4 regions of the Bradyrhizobium sp. P5_C12 genome follow, and region 3 is predicted to be linked to each of the others. Evidence: predicted binding sites of a transcription regulator. Region 3 holds the regulator's gene; each other region holds the start of a gene.
What was found. The regulator PhoB, encoded in region 3, activates phosphate uptake and scavenging genes when phosphate is short. The targets are predictions, from matches to a motif close to TGTCATNNANCTGTCAT.
Positions count from the first base shown of each region.

Region 1: pstS (phosphate ABC transporter substrate-binding protein PstS) is a predicted target of PhoB. The motif match lies at 2,972-2,988, and genes of this name have one in related genera.
Region 2: ACXJMY_RS07545 (acetoacetate decarboxylase) is a predicted target of PhoB. The motif match lies at 3,310-3,326, and genes of this name have one in related genera.
Region 4: ACXJMY_RS09540 (DUF2278 family protein) is a predicted target of PhoB. The motif match lies at 3,339-3,355, and genes of this name have one in related genera.

Region 1 is NZ_JBFULU010000021.1:58,120-63,081, reverse strand. It holds gene ACXJMY_RS19980 (extracellular solute-binding protein) at 135-944, shown strand; gene ACXJMY_RS19975 (ABC transporter permease) at 918-1,616, opposite strand; gene pstS (phosphate ABC transporter substrate-binding protein PstS) at 1,874-2,929, opposite strand; gene ACXJMY_RS19965 (3-hydroxybutyryl-CoA dehydrogenase) at 3,319-4,170, shown strand; gene ACXJMY_RS19960 (group III truncated hemoglobin) at 4,363-4,827, shown strand.
Region 2 is NZ_JBFULU010000006.1:107,662-112,623, forward strand. It holds gene ACXJMY_RS07535 (carbohydrate porin) at 1-1,211, opposite strand, end outside; gene ACXJMY_RS07540 (transporter) at 1,224-2,240, opposite strand; gene ACXJMY_RS07545 (acetoacetate decarboxylase) at 2,357-3,139, opposite strand; gene ACXJMY_RS07550 (patatin-like phospholipase family protein) at 3,367-4,533, shown strand.
Region 3 is NZ_JBFULU010000010.1:146,347-151,308, forward strand. It holds gene pstC (phosphate ABC transporter permease subunit PstC) at 1-11, shown strand, start outside; gene pstA (phosphate ABC transporter permease PstA) at 16-861, shown strand; gene pstB (phosphate ABC transporter ATP-binding protein PstB) at 858-1,679, shown strand; gene phoU (phosphate signaling complex protein PhoU) at 1,691-2,407, shown strand; gene phoB (phosphate regulon transcriptional regulator PhoB) at 2,429-3,136, shown strand; gene ACXJMY_RS12305 (GcrA family cell cycle regulator) at 3,369-3,881, opposite strand; gene ACXJMY_RS12310 (acetylornithine transaminase) at 4,339-4,962, shown strand, end outside.
Region 4 is NZ_JBFULU010000007.1:270,423-275,384, reverse strand. It holds gene ntrX (nitrogen assimilation response regulator NtrX) at 1-202, shown strand, start outside; gene hfq (RNA chaperone Hfq) at 442-690, shown strand; gene hflX (GTPase HflX) at 702-2,099, shown strand; gene ACXJMY_RS09540 (DUF2278 family protein) at 2,247-3,275, opposite strand; gene mazG (nucleoside triphosphate pyrophosphohydrolase) at 3,510-4,328, opposite strand; gene queC (7-cyano-7-deazaguanine synthase QueC) at 4,455-4,962, shown strand, end outside.

The DNA.
Region 1 (4,962 bases), on a different contig from region 3:
GCGAGCGTATGCGTGACAAACCGTCTCGCCGTTATGCGGTACCGCCCCGACCGCTGATCCTGAGCCGAACGTGGGGCTTCCCAGCGTCGTCCTCCCTGGCGTAATTTGAAACGTCTGGAGAGTGAGGACAACGCATGAGGAAGCTTGCCGCCATCGCAGCGGTTCTGGTCTGGTCGACGTGCGCTTACGCGCAGGATCGCACCATCACCGTCGCCTCGACGACGTCGACCGAACAGTCGGGCTTGTTCGGCTACCTGCTGCCCCTGTTCTCGAAAGCCGAGGGCGTCAATGTGAAGGTCGTTGCCGTCGGCACCGGCCAGGCGCTGGACATCGGGCGGCGGGGCGATGCCGACGTGGTGTTCGTCCATGACAGGCCCGCAGAAGACAGGTTCATGTCGGAAGGGCAGGGCGTGAAGCGTTTCGACGTCATGTACAACGACTTCATCATCGTCGGGCCGAAGAGCGATCCGGCGCAGATTGCCGGTGGCAAGGACGTCGCTGATGCGCTGCGCAAGATCGCGGCGGCGAAGGCGCCGTTCATCTCGCGCGGCGACAAGTCCGGCACGCACGCGGCCGAGCTCAGGCTGTGGAAGGAGGCGGGTGTCGACCTCAGTGCCGGCAAGGACAGCTGGTATCGCGAGATCGGTCAGGGCATGGGGCCGGCGCTGAACATGGCCTCATCCTCGAACGCCTATCTGCTGTCGGATCGCGGCACCTGGCTGTCGTTCAAGAACCGCGGCGAGCTCGCCGTCCTGACCGAGGGCGACAAGCGGCTCTTCAACCAGTACGGCGTCATGCTGGTGAATCCGGCAAAGCATCCCGACGTGAAGGCACAGGACGGACAGGCCTTCATCGACTGGCTGGTCTCGCCGAAGGGGCAGGACGCGATCGCCGGCTACAAGGTCGGCGGCGAGCAGCTATTTTTCCCCAACGCGTCCCACTAGCAGGAAGGCGACGGTCGATACCGCCACGCTGAGCGCGAGCAGGATCAGCCCGAGCCCGAGCGCCAGCGGCAGGTCGCCCTTGCTGGTCTCCAGGGCGATGGCGGTCGTCATCGTGCGCGTGAAGCCGCGGATGTTGCCGCCGACGATGATGATGGCGCCCACCTCCGCGATCGCGCGCCCGAAGGCCGCCAGAAAAGCCGTCATCAGCGAGGTCCGGCCGAGCGCAAGCAGGAGTGCCATGCTGCGCAGCACCGACAGCCCGTCGATCCGCGCCAGATCGCCATATTCCGCCCACAGCAGGCTCGCCGGCCTGTGCACCAGTGCGACCACGATCGGCGTGGCGAGCAGCGTCTGCGCGATCACCATCCCGGTTGGCGTGAACAGCAGGCCGGCTGCTCCGAGCGGGCCCGACCGCGACAGCAGCAGATAGAGGCCAAGCCCGACCACGACCGGCGGAAGGCCGAGCAGCGCGTTGGTCAGCACGATGATGACCTGCCGTCCACCGAAGCGGGCGATCGCCAGAAAGGCCCCGAAGGGTGCGCCGATCAGCACCGCGAGGATGCTGGCGGTCAGGCTGACGCGCAACGACAATGCGACGATGCCGAGGAGCTCGGCATCGGCCTCGCCGATGAGCGAGAAGGCGGCGGCGACGGAGCGCGCGAAGTCGTTCATTCGGCCTGACGCTTCGGCGTCCGGCAAAGTGCCTCTGGATCGTCGATATCGACGCTACGCAATCGCTTCACGGGCTGGTCTCTGTGAGTCTTGTTGACGTCTACAGAATACCCGGGAGAGACGATTTGGAAACGCGTTTCATTCGGAAAATGGATGTGTGTGCGCCTGATGCCGGCTCCCGGGACGTAGATCCTAGGGCCGCTTGGCCTGTCAATCGGGGATCCGGTGCAATCTGCCCCGAACCTCCATCTCAAAGCTCAGCGCTTGACGTTAGCCGAGGCCGCGACCGTGGGGGCTGCCCCAAAGCTCAGTTGCCAGTACCGTTCGATCTGATCAACCAAGGCGGGCGGCAGCGGAACGTAATTGAGCGTTTCAGCCTGCGGCTTGCCGTTCTCCAGCGACCAGCGCACAAAGTCGATGGCGGCTGCCGACCGTTCCGGCGATTTCGGGGTCTTCGGCATCAGCACGAATGTCGTGGCGGTGATGGGGTAGGCGTCTTCACCCGGCGCGTTGGTGAGCACGAGATGGAAATCCTTCTCCGCCTTCCAGTCCGCGCTCGAGGCCGCCGCCTGGAACGATGCGGCGTCGGGGACGACGAAATTGCCGGCACCGTTCTGCACGATTCCGAAGGAAATCCTGTCGAGCCGTTGCAGCGCGTAGGTGTATTCGAGGTAACCGATCGAGCCGGGAACGAGACTGACGAGCGAGGCGACGCCGTCATTGCCCTTTCCTCCCAACCCGACTGGCCACTCGACCGAGGTGCCTTCGCCCACGGTCGTCTTCCATTGTGGGCTGATCTTCGAGAGGTAGTTCGACCAGTTGAACGTCGTTCCCGATCCGTCGACGCGATGAACCACCGTGATCGCCGCGCTCGGGAGTCTGATGTCGGGGTTGATCGCCCGTATCGCCGGATCGTTCCAGGATTTGAGCTTGCCGAGATAGATGTCCGCGAGCACCTGCCCGGTGAAGCGAATCTGGCCGGGCTTGACACCATCGATGTTGACCACGGGCACGACACCCCCGATCACGATCGGGAATTGCATCATGCCGAGCCTGTCCAACTCCTTGGGATCGAGCGGCATGTCGCTCGCGCCGAAATCGACGGCTTCCTTCTTGATCAAGCCGACGCCAATGCTCGAGCCGACCGCCTGGTAGCTGACGGTGTTGCCTGTCTTCGCCTTGTAGGCGTCGATCCATTTCGCCATCACGGGCGAAACGAAGGTTGAGCCTGCGCCCTTGGTCTCGGCAGCCGGACTTTGCGTGGCGATCACGAGGGCGGTGAGGATGATCGGTAGTCCGAGATGTTTCATCATGCCCCGACGCTAGCAGGCCGGGCGCGAAGCTGGTGTGGCCTATGTCACAAAAATGTCGTGGAACGTTTTGCTGCCACTTTACCGAAATTCGTTTTTGCTGAAGGGCCGCTGCGCAGCGGGCCGGGATGGTCCCAAGCCTGCGTCCGGCCTGTCCGCGCCGTCGGCTCTATCCAGAGGCGGGATACGGCGCAAAACTTGAGTAAGCGGTGCGCAAGAGCCTAAATCGTGCCCTTTCGCGACGGAAGGCCGGCTTTATTCCCGCCATGGATGCTTTAAGGAAGGGGCAGGATCAGGTCGCACCCGCCCGGCGGCGGTGCTAGAGCCTGATGCAGGAACAAGAGGCGGGGGCCAGCGCTGGCACGCCCCGCAGGATGAGAAGGATGTAAGCAATGATCAATACCGTTGGCATCATCGGGGCAGGGACCATGGGGAACGGCATCGCGCAGATTTGCGCTGCGGCCGGCCTTTCGGTCGTGATGGTCGACATTTCCGATGCGGCGGTGAACCGCGGATTGTCGACCGTGGGCGGCAGCCTCGAGCGCCTGGTCAAGAAGGAGAAGATGTCGGCGGCGGATCGCGAGGCGGCGCTGAAGCGCATCACCGGCACGACCGACCGCGCCAAGCTCGCCGATTGCGATCTGGTGATCGAGGCCGCGACCGAGAACGAAGAGCTCAAGGTCAAGATCCTGAAGGATCTCTGCGCGACGCTGTCGCCGCGCACGCTGCTCGCGACCAACACCTCGTCGATCTCGATCACCAAGCTCGCCGCCGCAACCGATCGCCCCGACCGCTTCATCGGCATGCACTTCTTCAACCCGGTGCCGGTGATGGCGCTCTTGGAGCTCATCCGCGGCTTGCAGACCTCCGACGACACCCACGCCAAGGCGCTCGACTTCGCCAAGCGCGTCGGCAAGGTGGCGATCACGGCGAAGAACAGCCCGGGCTTCGCCGTCAACCGCATTCTCTGCCCGATGATCAACGAGGCGATCTTCGCGCTTCAGGAAGGGATCGCGACCGCGGAGGAGATCGATGCCGGCATGAAGCTCGGCTGCAACCATCCGATCGGACCGCTGGCGCTGGCCGATCTGGTCGGGCTCGATACCATGCTGTCGGTGATGGAGGTCTTTTACAAAGGCTTCAACGACCCCAAATACCGTCCGGCTCCCTTGCTCAAGGAAATGGTCGATGCCGGCCATCTCGGCCGCAAGACCGGTCAGGGCTTCTACACCTACGGCGCCTGATTTTGGCGCGGGCGGCGGGCGTTCGGAGCATGATCCGGAAAAGTGCGTAGCGGTTTTCCGACAAGATCATGCTCAAGATATAACGCCCGCCGGCAGTCCCGCAATTTGCGCTGCGGCAAAGACGACGCGCGTGATTGGCCCGACAATGTTGCACGGGCGGCTGCGGGAACAACGGAACGGATAACGAAGGATATGTCGGATCGACTAAAGGCCGAGCGGGAAGCTGCGGCCGCGCGGCGGAACCTGCTGGTCCAGGATGCGATCGAGCGCACCGGGATCACCGAAGAGATGATCGGGGAACTCGTCACTCGCTTCTACGGGCGCGTGCGCGAGGACAAGCTGCTGGGGCCGGTATTCGCGGTCGTGCGGAATTGGGACGAGCACCTCGCCAAGCTCAAGGATTTCTGGTCGTCGGTCGTGCTGATGACCGGCCGCTATCACGGTTCACCGATGCGGGCGCATCTGCCCCTGAGCCTGGTCGGCGATCATTTCGACCGCTGGCTCGACCTGTTCGAGCAGACCGCGCGTGAAGCCTGTCCACCCGCAGCGGCCGCGCTCTTCATCGACAAGGCACGGCGCATCGCCGACAGCTTTGAGATGGCATCGGCGACTGTTGCCGGGCGTATCGCTTCGCCCCGGCACGTGCTCCGCTCCTAGAATACAAAATACCTGCCTGAGAAACGTACAACCGAATTGATGTTCGTTGACATCGCGGCGCACGTTGGCGCGTTGCACCAATTCCGAGAGCATCGGTCTGATCTGCAAAATCATCATGCCTATCGCGCGGTGTGA
Region 2 (4,962 bases), on a different contig from region 3:
CTCAGGACGCCGGTGAAGGCCTGGGTATCGACATCGAGGTTGCGGGCGGTGTTGGAGATCCGCATGTAGGCCATCGCCACGCCGAAGCGGTCGAGCGGACGGCCTGGCGTGAAGCCGACGAAGCCGATGCCGCCGTCCACATAAAGGTCGATCAGATTGCGGTCCGGCGGGCTGTAGGCGATGCGGCCGAACGCCGTGACGCCGGGGATCGAGGCCGAGGTGCTGTTGTCCGTGACCTCCGGCGGGCGGTAGAGCACCTGCTCCACGACCGCAAAGATTCCGTAGTTGCCGCGAAGCTTTGCCGGAATGCCGGACCCGTCGGGATCCGCGATCGACATGCCCTCCGCGGTAAACCGCTGGCTGTCGAACGAACCATAATGCTTCCAGGCCCCCGGCGTGAAATTGCCGGCGAGCGGACGGCCGCCGATATCGATGTCGTAGTTGAAGCGGACCTGCCCGATCACCCAGGGCGGATCGTTGACGCGGAATGCGAGACCGTGATGGTCGCGAATCTGCGGATCGGCGTCGCCCGGGCCTGACGGATCGCCGTTGAACACCGCGCCGTAGGCGATGATCTTGTCCGTCAAGGCGGCCTTGACGCGAATGCCGGGCACCGCGATCGGCGGCGCCGGGCCGCCGGCCGGAAGGTTGCTCGCCTTGATCGCGGGCCAGCCGAAGGTGCCGTTGATGAAGAGGTCGTCGGTCTGGCTGTCGAAGAACTCGACGTCCGCGGCCTGCTGGCCCGCCCGGATGTTCAGCCTGTCGCCAAAGAAGCTCTGCTCGAAATAGGCGTTGTAGAGCCGCTGGTCGGGCAGCGCCTCGATCTCGCTGATGGTGGCGAGGTTTTGCACGTAGTTGCGGGAGAGCCCGCGGCCGTAGATCACGAAGGCGTTGGCGTAGAAGCGGCCACCGGTCCAGCCGACGAGCTTGTCGAGATCGGCGTCGACCGACAGATCGAGGCGGCCGAAATGGATGGCGCCGCGCGCGACCCCGCCCGAGACATTGCCGATGTTGTCGGCGATGTAGGTGGCGCCGAAGTTCAGGCCCTTGTTGGCAAGCCCGTCATGCCATTCGTTGAACCATTTGGGCGCCAGCCATTCGGCCGCGCTTTCGTCCTTGGCGCCGGCGAACGCGCCGGTGCTGGCCGCCGTGCAGGCCAGCACAATCGCGGTTGCGCATCGCAACGCAGATCTTTGGGCAGTCCCGATCACGCCTGGCGTACGCTATTTGAAAATACCTGTGCGCCGCATGAACAGATAGGCGGCACCAATCGACGAAGCCATCAAGGCGGCGGCCCAGAGGAAACCGGTCTCGACATCGGTGAGCGGCAAACCCTTGGTGTTCATGCCGAAGATGCCAGTCACCAGCGTCGGCGGCAACAGCAGCGTCGTCACGATCGACAGCGTGTGGAGGTGCCGGTTGCTCTCCTCCTCGTTCTTGAAGCGCAGCTCCTCCTCGAGCAGGCGGCTGCGTTCCCGGAGTTCGACGATGTCGTGATCGAGCCCGTCCAGCCGCTGCGCCAGCTTGCCGGCATGGATGCGCAAGGACGGCGAGAGGTGATCGGTGTTCTTCTGGTCGAGGCGGTGAAACAGCACGCGCAATCCGGTGAGCTGGCGATGCAGCCTGACGCAGGTCCGGCGCAGCCGGCCGAGGATGCGGCGCATCTCCGGCTTGGCCTCGTCGGCCAGAATCCGTTCCTCGATATCGTCGACCTCCTGCCCGAGCTTGTCGGCCATCCGGTCCAGGGTGTCGGCGACCTCGTCGACGATCTTCTCCAGGAGATGGGCGACATTGTCGACGCGGTAGCCGCCTTCGAGCACCCGGCGCGTCGCGTCGGCCGAGCACAGCGCCTGATGGCGGCCGCTGACCAGGAGATGCTCGGTCATGGCGAAGCGCAGGAACGCGGTCTCTTCCGTCGCGCTGTCGATGTCGCGCACGAGATCGGAGAACACGCCGTAGACGCAATTGTCGATGACGTGAAGCTGCTGGAAGGTGTCGTGGGACAGCAGGAGCTCGCGGGAGAGCGGCGGCAGCTGCGAGGCCGTGATCCACGGCCGCACGCGCGCGTCGGTCAGGTTGAAATGCAGCCAGAGCCGGCCGTCATGGCTGAACTCGATCGGCTGGTCGATCGGCAGCGCCTCGGCGCTGCCGTCGCCGTGCAGCCGGAATGCCCAGACGAGGCCAGGGATCGACGGCGCAGCATCCGAAATCGCGCTGACAAGCTTTGCCGGCTCAGCCATGGCCAACCCCAACCGTCAACAGATGCCCCGCTCCGGAAGACGGCTGACGGCATCTTCCGGACCCACGCGGGGTACTCAATTACGGCTTTGTTACAGTTTGATGATAGCGAGCCGCGCTACTCCGCGGCCAGCCCCGTCGCGGCCGCCGCCTCGGCTTCCCTGATGTAGTCATGGACCACGCGGCCGAACGGCAGCGTCAGATCGGCGATGTAGTGATGCGCGCCGACGACGCGGCGAACCGGAAAATCGGCAACCGGCGCATTGACGTGCGGCACCAGATGCAGGCGGCCCGGCCCCATCCACGACCCCTTCGGCACGATGTCGGTGAGGTTGATCGCGACGAGCTGGCAGACCTCGAGACGGCCGTCGACGCCGGGGATCATCTTCAGATTGATCTGCGTCTTCGACAGCGTGGCGCGGGTGAGATCGCCGTTGCCGGCCATGCTCTCGTGCTTGTAGCCCATCGTGCCCATGGCGACGAGCTGGCCGGCATATTCCAGCGTGCCGGTCAGCGTGTCCTTGACGATCTCGAGTTTCGGATGGGCGTATTTCTTGGGAAAGCCCCAGATCTCGCGCCCCGCCGCGATCGGCGGATCGTCGTCCAGATACATCTGCGAGACGAAGTTCACCTCCTCGCCGTGCAGACGCGCCGGAATGACCAGGCCGGATTCGGTGTAGCTGCCGAAGCCGGAGGAGTCCGGCATCCTGATCCATTCATAGTGCACGATCGGCTGCTCGATCGGCTCCAGCGGCTCAGGCAGGCCGGCGCGGATCAGGTCCGGGTCGGTCTCGTAGGTGATGACGAGGAATTCGCGATTGACGAAGCGATAAGGGCCGGCCGGATAGCTCGGCCCGGCAGCCGGCATGGACGGAAGTCTCAGCAAATCTTCCCTGCGCATCGCTGGTCTCCTGTGTGATGTCTGTGAGGCCCGCCCGGCGGCTTCGAGCCCGATGCAAATTGCTAGCCGTCGTCATTGACTGCGATGTGAAGGTTTTCCGTCAGGCGCACGACCCGGCGCCATTCCCGGCGCGGTTGACCAGCATGCGAACGATGCATCGGCGCCGACATTGTCATCACGCCGTCACCGCGGGCCGCAATCGTCGAGCTAAGGCAGGAGACATCACCATGGACGCCCGAACGTCACATCCGTCACATCAGAGCTTTGCGCGGGGCTGGCGCCCCGAGCGCTGCGATCGCGTCGCGCTGGTGCTGCAAGGCGGCGGTGCGCTCGGCGCGTATCAGGCCGGCGTCTATCAGGCGCTGCACGAGGCCGGCATCGAGCCCGACTGGGTCTGCGGCGTCTCGATCGGCGCGATCAACTCCGCCATCATCGCCGGCAACAAGCCGGAGAACCGGCTCGATGCGTTGCGCATCTTCTGGGAGCGCATCACCAACCGCAAGATCTGGCATTATACGCCGGACGGCGACATCTTCCGCCAGGCCCGCAATCTGATGAGCGCCTACATGACCTCGGCGCTCGGCCAGCCCGGCTTCTTCACGCCGCACCAGGTCAATCCGTGGTTCAGCCCGGTCGGCGCCCGCACCGCGACCAGCTATTACGACACCGCGCCGCTGAAGGAGACGCTGCTCGAGCTCGTCGACTTCGACCTCATCAACGACAAGAAGGTCCGCTTCGCGGTCGGCGCGGTGAACGTGCTGTCCGGCAACTTCATCTATTTCGACAACGCCCATGACGAGATCGAGCCGGAGCACATCATGGCGTCCGGCGCGCTGCCGCCGGCGCTGCCGATGGTGCGGATCGGCACCGATCATTTCTGGGACGGCGGCATCGTCTCCAACACGCCGCTCCAGCATCTGCTCGACCAGGAGGACGACCTCAACTCGCTGGTGTTCCAGGTCGACCTGTTCAGCGCCCGCGGCGTGCTGCCGCGCTCGATCCAGGACGTGATGGCCCGCCACAAGGACATCATGTATTCCTCGCGCACGCGCCACAACACCGACGTCTATCGCCGCACGCACAATCTCAAGGTCCAGCTCTACAAGGCCCTGGCGAAGCTTCCCGACGAACAGCTGTCCGACGAGGAGCGCCAGCTCAAGGCGAGCCTGCGCGACATGCCGGAGATCGCGATCCTGCATCTGATCTACCAGCAGAAGGCCTATGAGGGCGACGCCAAGGACCACGAATTCTCGGGCACCTCGATGCGCGAGCACTGGGCGAGCGGCTACGAGGACACCAAGCGCACCCTGAAGCGGCGCGACTGGATCAAGATGCCCGAGGAAGGCATGGGCCTCGTCGTCCACGACGTGCACCGGGAGACGGAGAGCGCGTAAGCGCCGGCCCGCCGTCATCGCGCGCGCAATAATCGAGAGTGGAACTCGAGTTCACCCCCCATCGTCATTGCGAGCGCGGCGAAGCAATCCAGGCAGTCGCCGCTGAGAGACTCTGGATTGCTTCGCTGCGCTCGCAATGACGGAGTATGACGCATCATTGCGTTCATCCAATTCACGCTTCGGCCTGCAGACACGCCTCCGCATTCTCGCGACTTGTTTCGCCCGAGCTTTGCTCTCGTCGTTGCCCCTTCCGGCACGAAAGGGCGCAGGGAAGGCCGGGCGCCGGCTGGCACCCGCAGTCCCGTGTGCTGAAAAGATGCGCACGGGATGGACAACAGGTGAAGCCGAGCAACCGGCCTTCCCTGCGCGGATGGTTTTACGGCTTATGTCGTGCTCTCCCCGGGGAGCGATGCACTATTGCCCCCGTCG
Region 3 (4,962 bases):
CGGGGAACTGACGCCATGAACCCGATCTATTCACGCCGCCGCCGCAAGGACTTCGTCATCCGCGGGCTCTGCATGGCCGCCGCCGCCTTCGGCGTCACCTGGCTCGCGCTGATCCTGGTCACGCTGCTCTACAACGGCGTGGCCGGACTCAACGTCCAGATCTTCACCGAGAACACGCCGCCGCCCGGCTCGACTGACGGCGGCCTGCTCAACGCCATCGTCGGCTCGCTGCTGATGACGGTGATCGGCGTCGGCATCGGTGCGCCGCTCGGCATGTTCGCCGGCACCTATCTCGCCGAATACGGCCGCAACGACAAGCTGACCTCGGTGATCCGCTTCATCAACGACATCCTGCTCTCGGCCCCCTCGATCATCATCGGCCTGTTCATCTATGGCGCGGTGGTGGTGCCGATGCGCGGCTTCTCGGCGATCGCGGGCTGCCTCGCGCTCGCCGTCATCGTGATCCCGGTGGTGCTGCGCACGACCGAGGACATGCTGCTCTTGGTGCCGAACGCGTTGCGCGAGGCGGCATCCGCGCTCGGTCTGCCGCGCTCGCTGGTGATCAAGCGGATCGCCTATCGCTCGGCGCGCGCGGGCCTCATCACCGGCGTGCTGCTCGCGACCGCCCGTGTCGCCGGCGAAACCGCGCCGTTGCTGTTCACCGCGCTGTCGAACCAGTTCTTCAGCCTGGACCTGACCAAGACGATGGCCAACCTGCCGGTCACCATCAACAACTTCGTGCAGAGCCCATACGCCTACTGGAAGCAGCTGGCGTGGAGCGGGGCGCTGCTCATCACCCTGACCGTGCTTGCCCTGAACATTGGCGCGCGCATCCTTGGCGCCGAGAGGACCGCAAAATGAGTGATCTTTCCGTATCGATGAGCGCAGCCGGCGGGCTCCCGCAGTCGCCGACGCTGCCCGAGGCGCCGCCCAAGGTGACCGTGCGCAATCTCAACTTCTATTACGGCGAGCACCATGCGCTTAAGAACATCAACCTGACGCTCGGCACCAATCGCGTCACGGCGTTCATCGGCCCGTCGGGCTGCGGCAAGTCGACCCTGCTGCGCATCTTCAACCGGATGTACGACCTCTATCCGGGCCAGCGCGCCACCGGCCAGCTGATGCTCGACCAGACCAACATCCTCGACACCAAGCTCGACCTCAATCTGCTGCGCGCGCGCGTCGGCATGGTGTTCCAGAAGCCGACGCCGTTCCCGATGACGATCTACGAGAACATCGCTTTCGGCATCCGTCTCTATGAGAAGATCTCGAAGTCCGAGATGGACGACCGCGTCGAGAAGGCGCTGCGCGGCGGCGCGCTGTGGAACGAGGTCAAGGACAAGCTCAATGCGTCCGGCCTGTCGCTCTCCGGCGGCCAGCAGCAGCGCCTCTGCATCGCCCGCACGGTGGCGGTGCGGCCCGAGGTGATCCTGTTCGACGAGCCCTGCTCGGCGCTGGACCCGATCTCGACCGCCAAGGTCGAGGAGCTGATCCAGGAGCTCTCCGAGAACTACACGATCGCCATCGTCACCCACAACATGCAGCAGGCGGCCCGCGTCTCCGACAAGACCGCCTTCATGTATCTCGGCGAGTTGATCGAGTTCGACGACACCAGCAAGATCTTCACGTCGCCGACCGATCGGCGTACGCAGGATTACATCACCGGCCGGTTCGGCTGAGGAGACAGGATATGGCTTCCGAACATACCGCAAAGGCCTTCGACACCGACCTCCAGGAGCTTACGCGCCTGGTCGCGGAGATGGGCGGGATTGCCGAGCGCATGATCGTCGATTCCGTCGATGCGCTGATCCGCCGCGACGTTGCGCTCGGCCAGCGCGTGGTCGCGACCGACGTCGAGATCGACGCGCTCCAGAAGAAGATCGAGGAGCGCGCCGTGCTCACCATCGCCCGCCGCCAGCCGATGGCGGTCGATCTGCGCGAGATCGTCGGCGCCATGCGCGTCGCGACCGATCTCGAGCGCATCGGCGATCTCGCCAAGAACATGGGCAAGCGCGTCGCGGCGCTGGAGACGGATTTCCATCCGCTCAAGCTGTTCCGCGGCCTCGAGCACATGACCGACCTCGTGCAGCAGCAGGTCAAGTCGGTGCTGGACGCCTATGCCGCGCATGATCTGCCGGCGGCGATGGCGGTGTGGAAGGGCGACGAGGAAGTCGACGCCATCTGCACCTCGCTGTTCCGCGAGCTCCTCACCTACATGATGGAGGATCCGCGCAACATCTCGTTCTGCATTCACCTGATGTTCTGTGCCAAGAACATCGAGCGGATCGGCGACCACGCCACCAACATCGCCGAGACCGTATTCTACATGATCGAAGGTCAGGCGATGACCGACAAGCGACCGAAGGGCGACATGACGACCTTCGCCACGACGGTCCCGAACACTTAAGGCTTGAGGAGCGACGACCACATGGGCGCACGCATTATGGTGGTTGAGGACGAGGAAGCCCTGACCGAGCTTCTCCGCTACAACCTCGAAGGCGACGGCTATGACGTCGAGACGGTGATGCGCGGCGACGACGCCGACACCCGCCTCAAGGAGCATATCCCCGACCTGATCGTACTCGACTGGATGCTGCCAGGGCTGTCCGGCATCGAGCTGTGCCGGCGGCTGCGCACCCGGCCCGAGACCAAGCAGCTTCCGATCATCATGCTCACCGCCCGCGGCGAGGAGAGCGAGCGGGTGCGCGGGCTTGCGACCGGCGCCGACGACTACATCGTCAAGCCGTTCTCGGTGCCGGAGCTGCTCGCGCGCGTGAAGGGCCTGCTCAGGCGCGCCAGCCCGGAGCGGTTGGCCACCGTGCTCGCCTTTGGCGACATCGAGCTCGATCGCGACAAGCGCCGCGTGGCGCGCTCGGGCCGTCCGATCGATCTCGGCCCGACCGAATATCGCCTGCTGGAGTTCTTCCTGGAGCATCCCGGTCGCGTGTTCTCGCGCGAGCAGCTGCTCGACAGCGTCTGGGGCCGCGACATCTATATCGACGAACGCACCGTCGACGTGCACATCGGTCGCCTGCGCAAGCTGCTCAATCTCGGCCGCGAACAGGACCCGATCCGCACCGTGCGCGGCGCCGGCTACGCGCTGGACGATCGCTTCGCGAAGGCGGAGCAGACGTAGGCTAGAGCGAGTTGGTTTGGCGAGCTGTCGCCACGATATCGGTGTCGTCCCGGCGAAGGCCGGGACCCATAACCCGAGGACGCAATTGTTTGTGCGAGAAGGGTAACTCCGAATCCCTGTAACCACATCTGCTGGTGGTTATGGGTCCCGGCCTTCGCCGGGACGACATCGGAGTGTGTCGAGCCGCCATCGTGTGATGGCGGCATTTTAACGGACGACTATATCCGCTAACTCACCGCGGGCCCGGCTTGGCCGGTGCGCGCCGGCGATCGGCCGCCGGCTGGTACGCGACACGCGAGTGCTGGGCGCAATAGGGAAGGCCCGACAGCGCCTTGCCGCCGCAGAAGAAGAAATCCGGGCTCGAGGGATCGCCGACCGGCCAGTGGCAGGTCGCCTCGTTCAATTCCAGCAGCGACAGCCGCTGGCTCATCGGCACCACGTTGTCGTAGGTGACCGGCTCGGCCTCCACCTCGACCTCGAAGGCCTGCGCCAACGCGGTGTTGCCGCGCGAGATCGGGCGGCTCACCCGCATCATGTGCTGTGCCGGACGCGCCTTACGCGGCCGGGGCGCGGCCGAAGAGGGGCTCTTGGCGCGGCCGGACAGGCCAAGCCTGTGCACCTTTCCGATCACGGCGTTGCGGGTCACATTGCCGAGCTCCGCCGCGATCTGGCTGGCCGAAAGTCCGGCCTCCCAGAGCTTTTTCAGCTGCTCGACGCGATCATCGGACCAGGTCAAAACCGTCATTGCACCCTTTCCCTCGCTGCGCGCCTGCCATATCGGGGCCTCACAGCGAATGCCTAAGCCTTGAAAAACCCGTGCCGCCAGAATCCCTTAAGGCTCGCCGGGCGCGCGAAGTGCGCCCGAACGTTTACGCCGGTACATGAGGACTTAGAGATCAGAACCGCCTGCACGAGATGTCGTATCTGACAAGCCAAACGCTACAATATGGCGTGACTCACGCGCAAGAGTCCGCCGACTCGCTTCCACATGTTCCGTGGCCAAAAAACCGCAAAATCGACACCGCAAGACTACGGATTCAGCGTTTCGTGAGGCTTTCCGGGCGGCATTGACACCCGTTTTACCAGGCATAAGATAGTGACGCGTGCCGCCCTTAAAAGGCGGCACGTTTCGTTTTCCGGGCCGGTCAATGGTGCGTTGCGTGATGCACGCTCAGTCCGTCCGCAACATCCAAGTGACCGTCATGACCAACAGCGCAGCGCCGCATTTGCTCCCCGTTTTCGCCAGGGCCGACCTCGGTTTTGAGCGCGGCGAAGGCTGCTGGCTGATCGCGACCAACGGCGACCGCTATCTCGATTTCACCTCTGGCGTGGCGGTGAACGCGCTCGGCCATGCCCATCCCGCGCTGGTCAAGGCGTTGCAGGAGCAGGCCACGAAACTCTGGCACATGTCGAACCTGTTCCAGAGCCCGGATGGCGAGCGACTTGCCGCCCGGCTCTGCAGCGAGAGCTTTGCGGACTTCGTATTCTTCTGCAATTCCGGCGCCGAGGCGCTGGAATGCGTGATCAAGGTCGTGCGCCGCTATCACGCCGCCAAAGGCCATCCCGACCGCTATCGCATGATCACCTTCGAGGGCGCCTTCCACGGCCGCACGCTGGCGACGCTGGCTGCGACCGGCTCGGCAAAATATCTCGAAGGCTTTGGTCCGCCGATGGACGGCTTCGACCAGGTCCCGCATGGCGATCTTGACGCCGTGAAGAAGGCCATCGGCCCGCAGACCGCCGGCATCCTGATCGAACCGATCCAGGGCGAGGGCGGCGTGCGTTCGGCGACGCCGGCGTTCCTCAAGGCGCTGCGCCAGCTCTGC
Region 4 (4,962 bases), on a different contig from region 3:
GATGGTGCCGGCGATGCCGACCAGCAACAATGGCGAGCACATCATGGGCTTGCCGCTGCGCGAAGCGCGGGAGGTGTTCGAGCGCGACTATCTGATTGCTCAGATCAGTCGTTTTTCAGGAAATATTTCTCGCACGGCGGAGTTTGTTGGCATGGAACGCTCGGCCCTGCATCGCAAGTTGAAGGCGCTCGGCGTCGGTTGACGACGCCTCACGGTCGAGGATAAGCGAGGAAAATCATCGATTTCCGTAGTTTTTCGGGGCAATAGGGCGTGGGCTGGCGCGCGAAGCGGCTTGCCTAATAACCCGACCTGTCCTCTAATCGAAACGCTGTCCCTCCGAGGGGGATCTCATGATGGACGGCAACCGGAAGAGGCCCCACAATTTTCAAAAGAGGGCCGCAACCGGCGCAATAAAAAGAAACTCAAAGCGAGAAAAAAACAATGGCGGCAGACCGCGCACAAAACCTACAGGACACCTTCCTTAATCACGTTCGCAAAACCAAGACGCCACTGACGATCTTTCTGGTCAACGGAGTGAAGCTCCAGGGCATCGTGACCTGGTTCGACAATTTCTGTTTGCTGCTTCGGCGCGACGGTCATTCGCAGCTCGTCTACAAGCATGCGATCTCGACCATCATGCCTGGCGCTCCGATCCAGTTGTTCGAAGGCGGTGAGGATCAGCCGGCTTGAGAGTGATCTGATTGGAACCCCGGAATTTCGACGGGGATGCCGACCGTCCGCGGCCGGCAGGGGCTGCGCAGACGGGGCGGGTGCTTGTCATCGGTCCCTATTTGCGGCTGCGCGCGGGCGGCTCCGACGCGCAATCGGAGAGCCATGCCTCATCTCATCATGTCCAGCGTGACGCCGAGGCCCGGCTCGACGAAGCCGCCGGCCTCGCGCGCGCGATCGATCTCGTGATTGCGGATGCCATCATCACGCCGATCAGCCAGATCCGCCCCGCCACCTACATCGGCAAGGGCAAGGTCGAGGAGATCGCCGGGCTGATCAAGAGCCTTGATGTCGAGCTCGTGGTGATGGATTGCGCGCTGGCGCCGATCCAGCAGCGCAATCTCGAGAAGGAGTTGCACGCCAAGGTGCTCGACCGCACCGGCCTGATCCTGGAAATCTTCGGCCGCCGCGCCAAGACCAGGGAAGGCTCGCTCCAGGTCGAACTCGCGCATCTCAACTACCAGCGTTCGCGCCTCGTCCGCTCCTGGACCCATCTCGAGCGCCAGCGCGGCGGCTTTGGATTCATGGGCGGTCCCGGCGAGACGCAGATCGAAGCCGACCGCCGCCTGATCCAGGAGCGCATCTCCAAACTCGAGGGCGAACTGAAGAAGGTGCAGGCGACACGGCGTCTGCATCGCGCCGGACGCCAGCGCGTGCCTTATCGCGTCGTGGCGCTGGTCGGCTACACCAATGCCGGCAAGTCGACGCTGTTCAACCGCCTGACGCGTGCCGACGTGCAGGCCGCCGACATGCTGTTCGCGACCCTCGATCCGACCTTGCGCGCGCTCAGCCTGCCGCATGGCGGCAAGGCGATGCTGTCCGACACCGTGGGCTTCATCTCCAACCTGCCGACGCAGCTCGTCGCCGCCTTCCGCGCCACGCTGGAAGAGGTGCTCGAGGCCGACGTCATCCTGCATGTCCGCGACATCTCGCACGAAGACGCCGAGGCGCAGCAGAGCGACGTCGACGCGGTGCTGCGCCAGCTCGGCATCAACCCCGACGATTCCGGCCGTATCATCGAGGTCTGGAACAAGATCGATCGTTTTGACGCGGATCAGCGCGAAGAGCTGCTGAACATCGCGGCGCGCCGGCCGGAGGATCATCCGGCGATGCTGGTCTCCGCCGTGTCAGGCGAGGGGATCGACGCGCTGCTCGCCGCGATCGAGGAACGGCTCGCCGCCAAGCGCACCACGCTCGATCTCTCGATCGACGCTGCCGACGGCGCCGGGATCAGCTGGCTGCATCGCAATGCCGAGATCTTGGTCAAGGAGCTGCACGACGGCCGCTTCGACATGACCGTGCGGGTGGATGAGACCAAGCGGGATATCGTGGTCAACCGCTTCGACGCCGTGCCGCATCACGCCGCATAGGCCCGAACAAGTCTGACGCCACATTGTAGGCCGGATGGAGCGAAGCGAAATCCGGGAAAGCCCGACACGACGCGCCCCGGATTGCGCTTCGCTCCATCCGGGCTACGCACTCAAGGGCGTCCCACGACGCGCGAATTCATTGGAACACTAGAACGGAATGGTCAGGCCCGGATGTTTCGCTTGCGCCTTGGTATAGGCGACGCCGTGGACCTTGATTCCACGCTCGTCCAGCAACGAAATGATGCCGCCCTTGTTCGATAATTCCATCGGCTTCTGCACGACGACGGCGAGCGTGCCGCCGGCCGCGATCTTCCCTGACAAGGCCATTTTCTTCTTCTGCTTGTCGGCCAGCATCCAGCCGGTGAGATCGATGTCACGATCGGCCGTATTGAGCAGCGTGACGACTTCCCGCTCGGGCGTCTTCACGGCGTTGACGAGTGCCGCAATGATGCACACGAGGCCATCCGGCATTTCCGCGGTCGGAGGAGCCGTCGGATCCCGCGGCGCTGTCGGCGTGCCTCCGCCGAGATCGATCGGATGACCAGTCTTGTCGTCGGTGTGCCAGGCCTGCGTCTGGAATTTGAGGAAGACCGCCGTCCATAATTTCTGATCCGGGAATTCGAACACGAGCCCGCCGTCTTGCCACGGCCCGTTGTCGCCCGAGAATTTTCCGATGGGATTTCCCTGGTTCATATGGATGTCGTGAATGCCGCGTCCCGGCCGGAAGCCGAAATAATTGTCCGCCTTCGTCTCCGGGCCCCATGTCTCGCCGAATGCGTATATCATCGCGCTTTCGTCCGAGAGTGCGCGCTGGACGAACTGGTCGAGCTTCTCGTTGAGGTCGTTGTCCGGTCCGGGCACCGACAGCGGCAGCGGGATCATCTCCTGCGGCTGCATCAGATTGCCGCGAATGAAGTCCAGCGCGGTGCCGCCCGGTTGCGGCGGCTGTGGGTGCAAGCCCTCCGGCAATGCCGCGAGTTGTTCGGTGATCGGATGGACGAAGTGCGATCGCACCAGGAACTCGACTTCGCTTCCGTCGGCTGACTGCACATTGATGGCGATGCGGAAATCCTCGTCGCCGGCCACGATATGGACTTGATAGTGCGGCGACTTGCCGGTGCCGAAACGCATCGCGATCGGGCGTCCCTTGAGGACCGAATAGTGCTTTAGTGGCATCGCGCTCACCTGCTGTGGGGTGTGGCTGCGTCGGAATTATTATACAACTTTAAACTGTCTGTGGTGACAATTTCATGGCGGCGCCTTGCCGCATCTCTCCGCCTGAGCCGCCGACGTCTTGCAAATCGGGAAAAGGCGAGCTTCACGTACGTCAAGACGCACATGAGCGTTCCGGGCCCTCTCAACTTTCACCAAGAGGTTGATGGCAATGGATATCCCGGTCACTGCGTTCAGCTAGGTCGCGGTCTTCGCCGCATTCCAAAGCGCATCCATCTCCGCCAGCGAGGCCTGCTCCAGCGTCCGGCCCTGCGCTTCCAGCGCCCGCTCGATATAGGCAAAGCGCCGCTCGAATTTCGTGTTGGTGGCGCGCAACGCGGCTTCCGGATCGGCATCGACATGGCGGGCGAGGTTGACCAGCGCGAACATGAGGTCGCCGGTTTCTTCCGCCAGTTCCTCCTTGTCGTTGCGGTCCAGCGCGGCCTCGATCTCGTCGGCTTCCTCGCGGATCTTTGCCAGCACCGCGCGCGGGTCGTTCCAGTCGAAGCCGACGGTCGAGGCCTTGCGCTGCAGCTCCATCGCGCGCGTCAAGGCGGGTTGGCCGGCTTTCACGCCCGACAGCAGGGATTTGTGGGTCGGCGTCGTTTCTGGCGGCCGGCGCGCGGCGCGCTCGGCCTTCTCCTCGGCCTTGATGCGGTCCCAGACTTCCTTGACGTGGGAGGAGGCGAGATTGCCGTCCTTGTCGGCGAAGACGTGGGGATGGCGCCGGATCATTTTTCGCGTGATGGCCTCGACGACATCTCCAAAAGCGAAAGCGTTCTGCTCTGACGCCATCTGGGCGTGGAACACGACCTGGAGCAGGAGGTCGCCGAGCTCCTCGCGCAGATCGTCGAGATCGCCGCGGGTGATGGCGTCCACCACCTCATGGGCTTCCTCGATCGTGTAGGGCGCGATCGTCGCGAAATTCTGCTCGAGATCCCAAGGGCAGCCGGTCACCGGCGTGCGCAGCGCCGCCATGATCTCGATCAGGCGGGAAATGTCGCGGGAAGGGGTCATTACGGGGCAGTCTCCTGGCTCCAAAACCTTATGCCAAAAGTGGGCCGCCGTTCCCAGCGGCACGCGCTGGAACGGGCCGATTTCCACCGATTGGCGGGCCGCTCCCGCAGTGCTAAAGCGCGGGCCATGAGTGACGCATTTTCATCACAAACCGCGCTGGTGCTGTTTTCCGGCGGCCAGGATTCCACCACCTGCCTGGCCTGGGCGCTGAGCCGCTTCGCGCGCGTGGAGACGCTGGGGTTCGAGTACCGCCAGCGCCACGCCGTCGAGCTTGCCTGCCGCGACAGCCTGTTCGCCGGCGTCAGGGCGCTGCGCGCGGATTGGGCGGACAAGCTCGGCGAGAGCCACACGCTGTCGATCCCGACCTTGGCTGCGATCTCGGACACGGCGCTGACGCGCGATGTCGCGATCGCGATGGGCGCCGACGGGCTGCCCAATACATTCGTGCCCGGTCGCAACCTCGTATTCCTGACCTTCGCCGCGGCGCTGGCCTACCGGCGCGGCATCACCCACATCGTCGGCGGCATGTGCGAGACCGATTATTCCGGCTATCCCGATTGCCGCGACGAGACCATCCGCGCCATGCAGGCCGCGCTCTCGCTCGGCATGGCGAGGCCCTTCGAGCTGCACACGC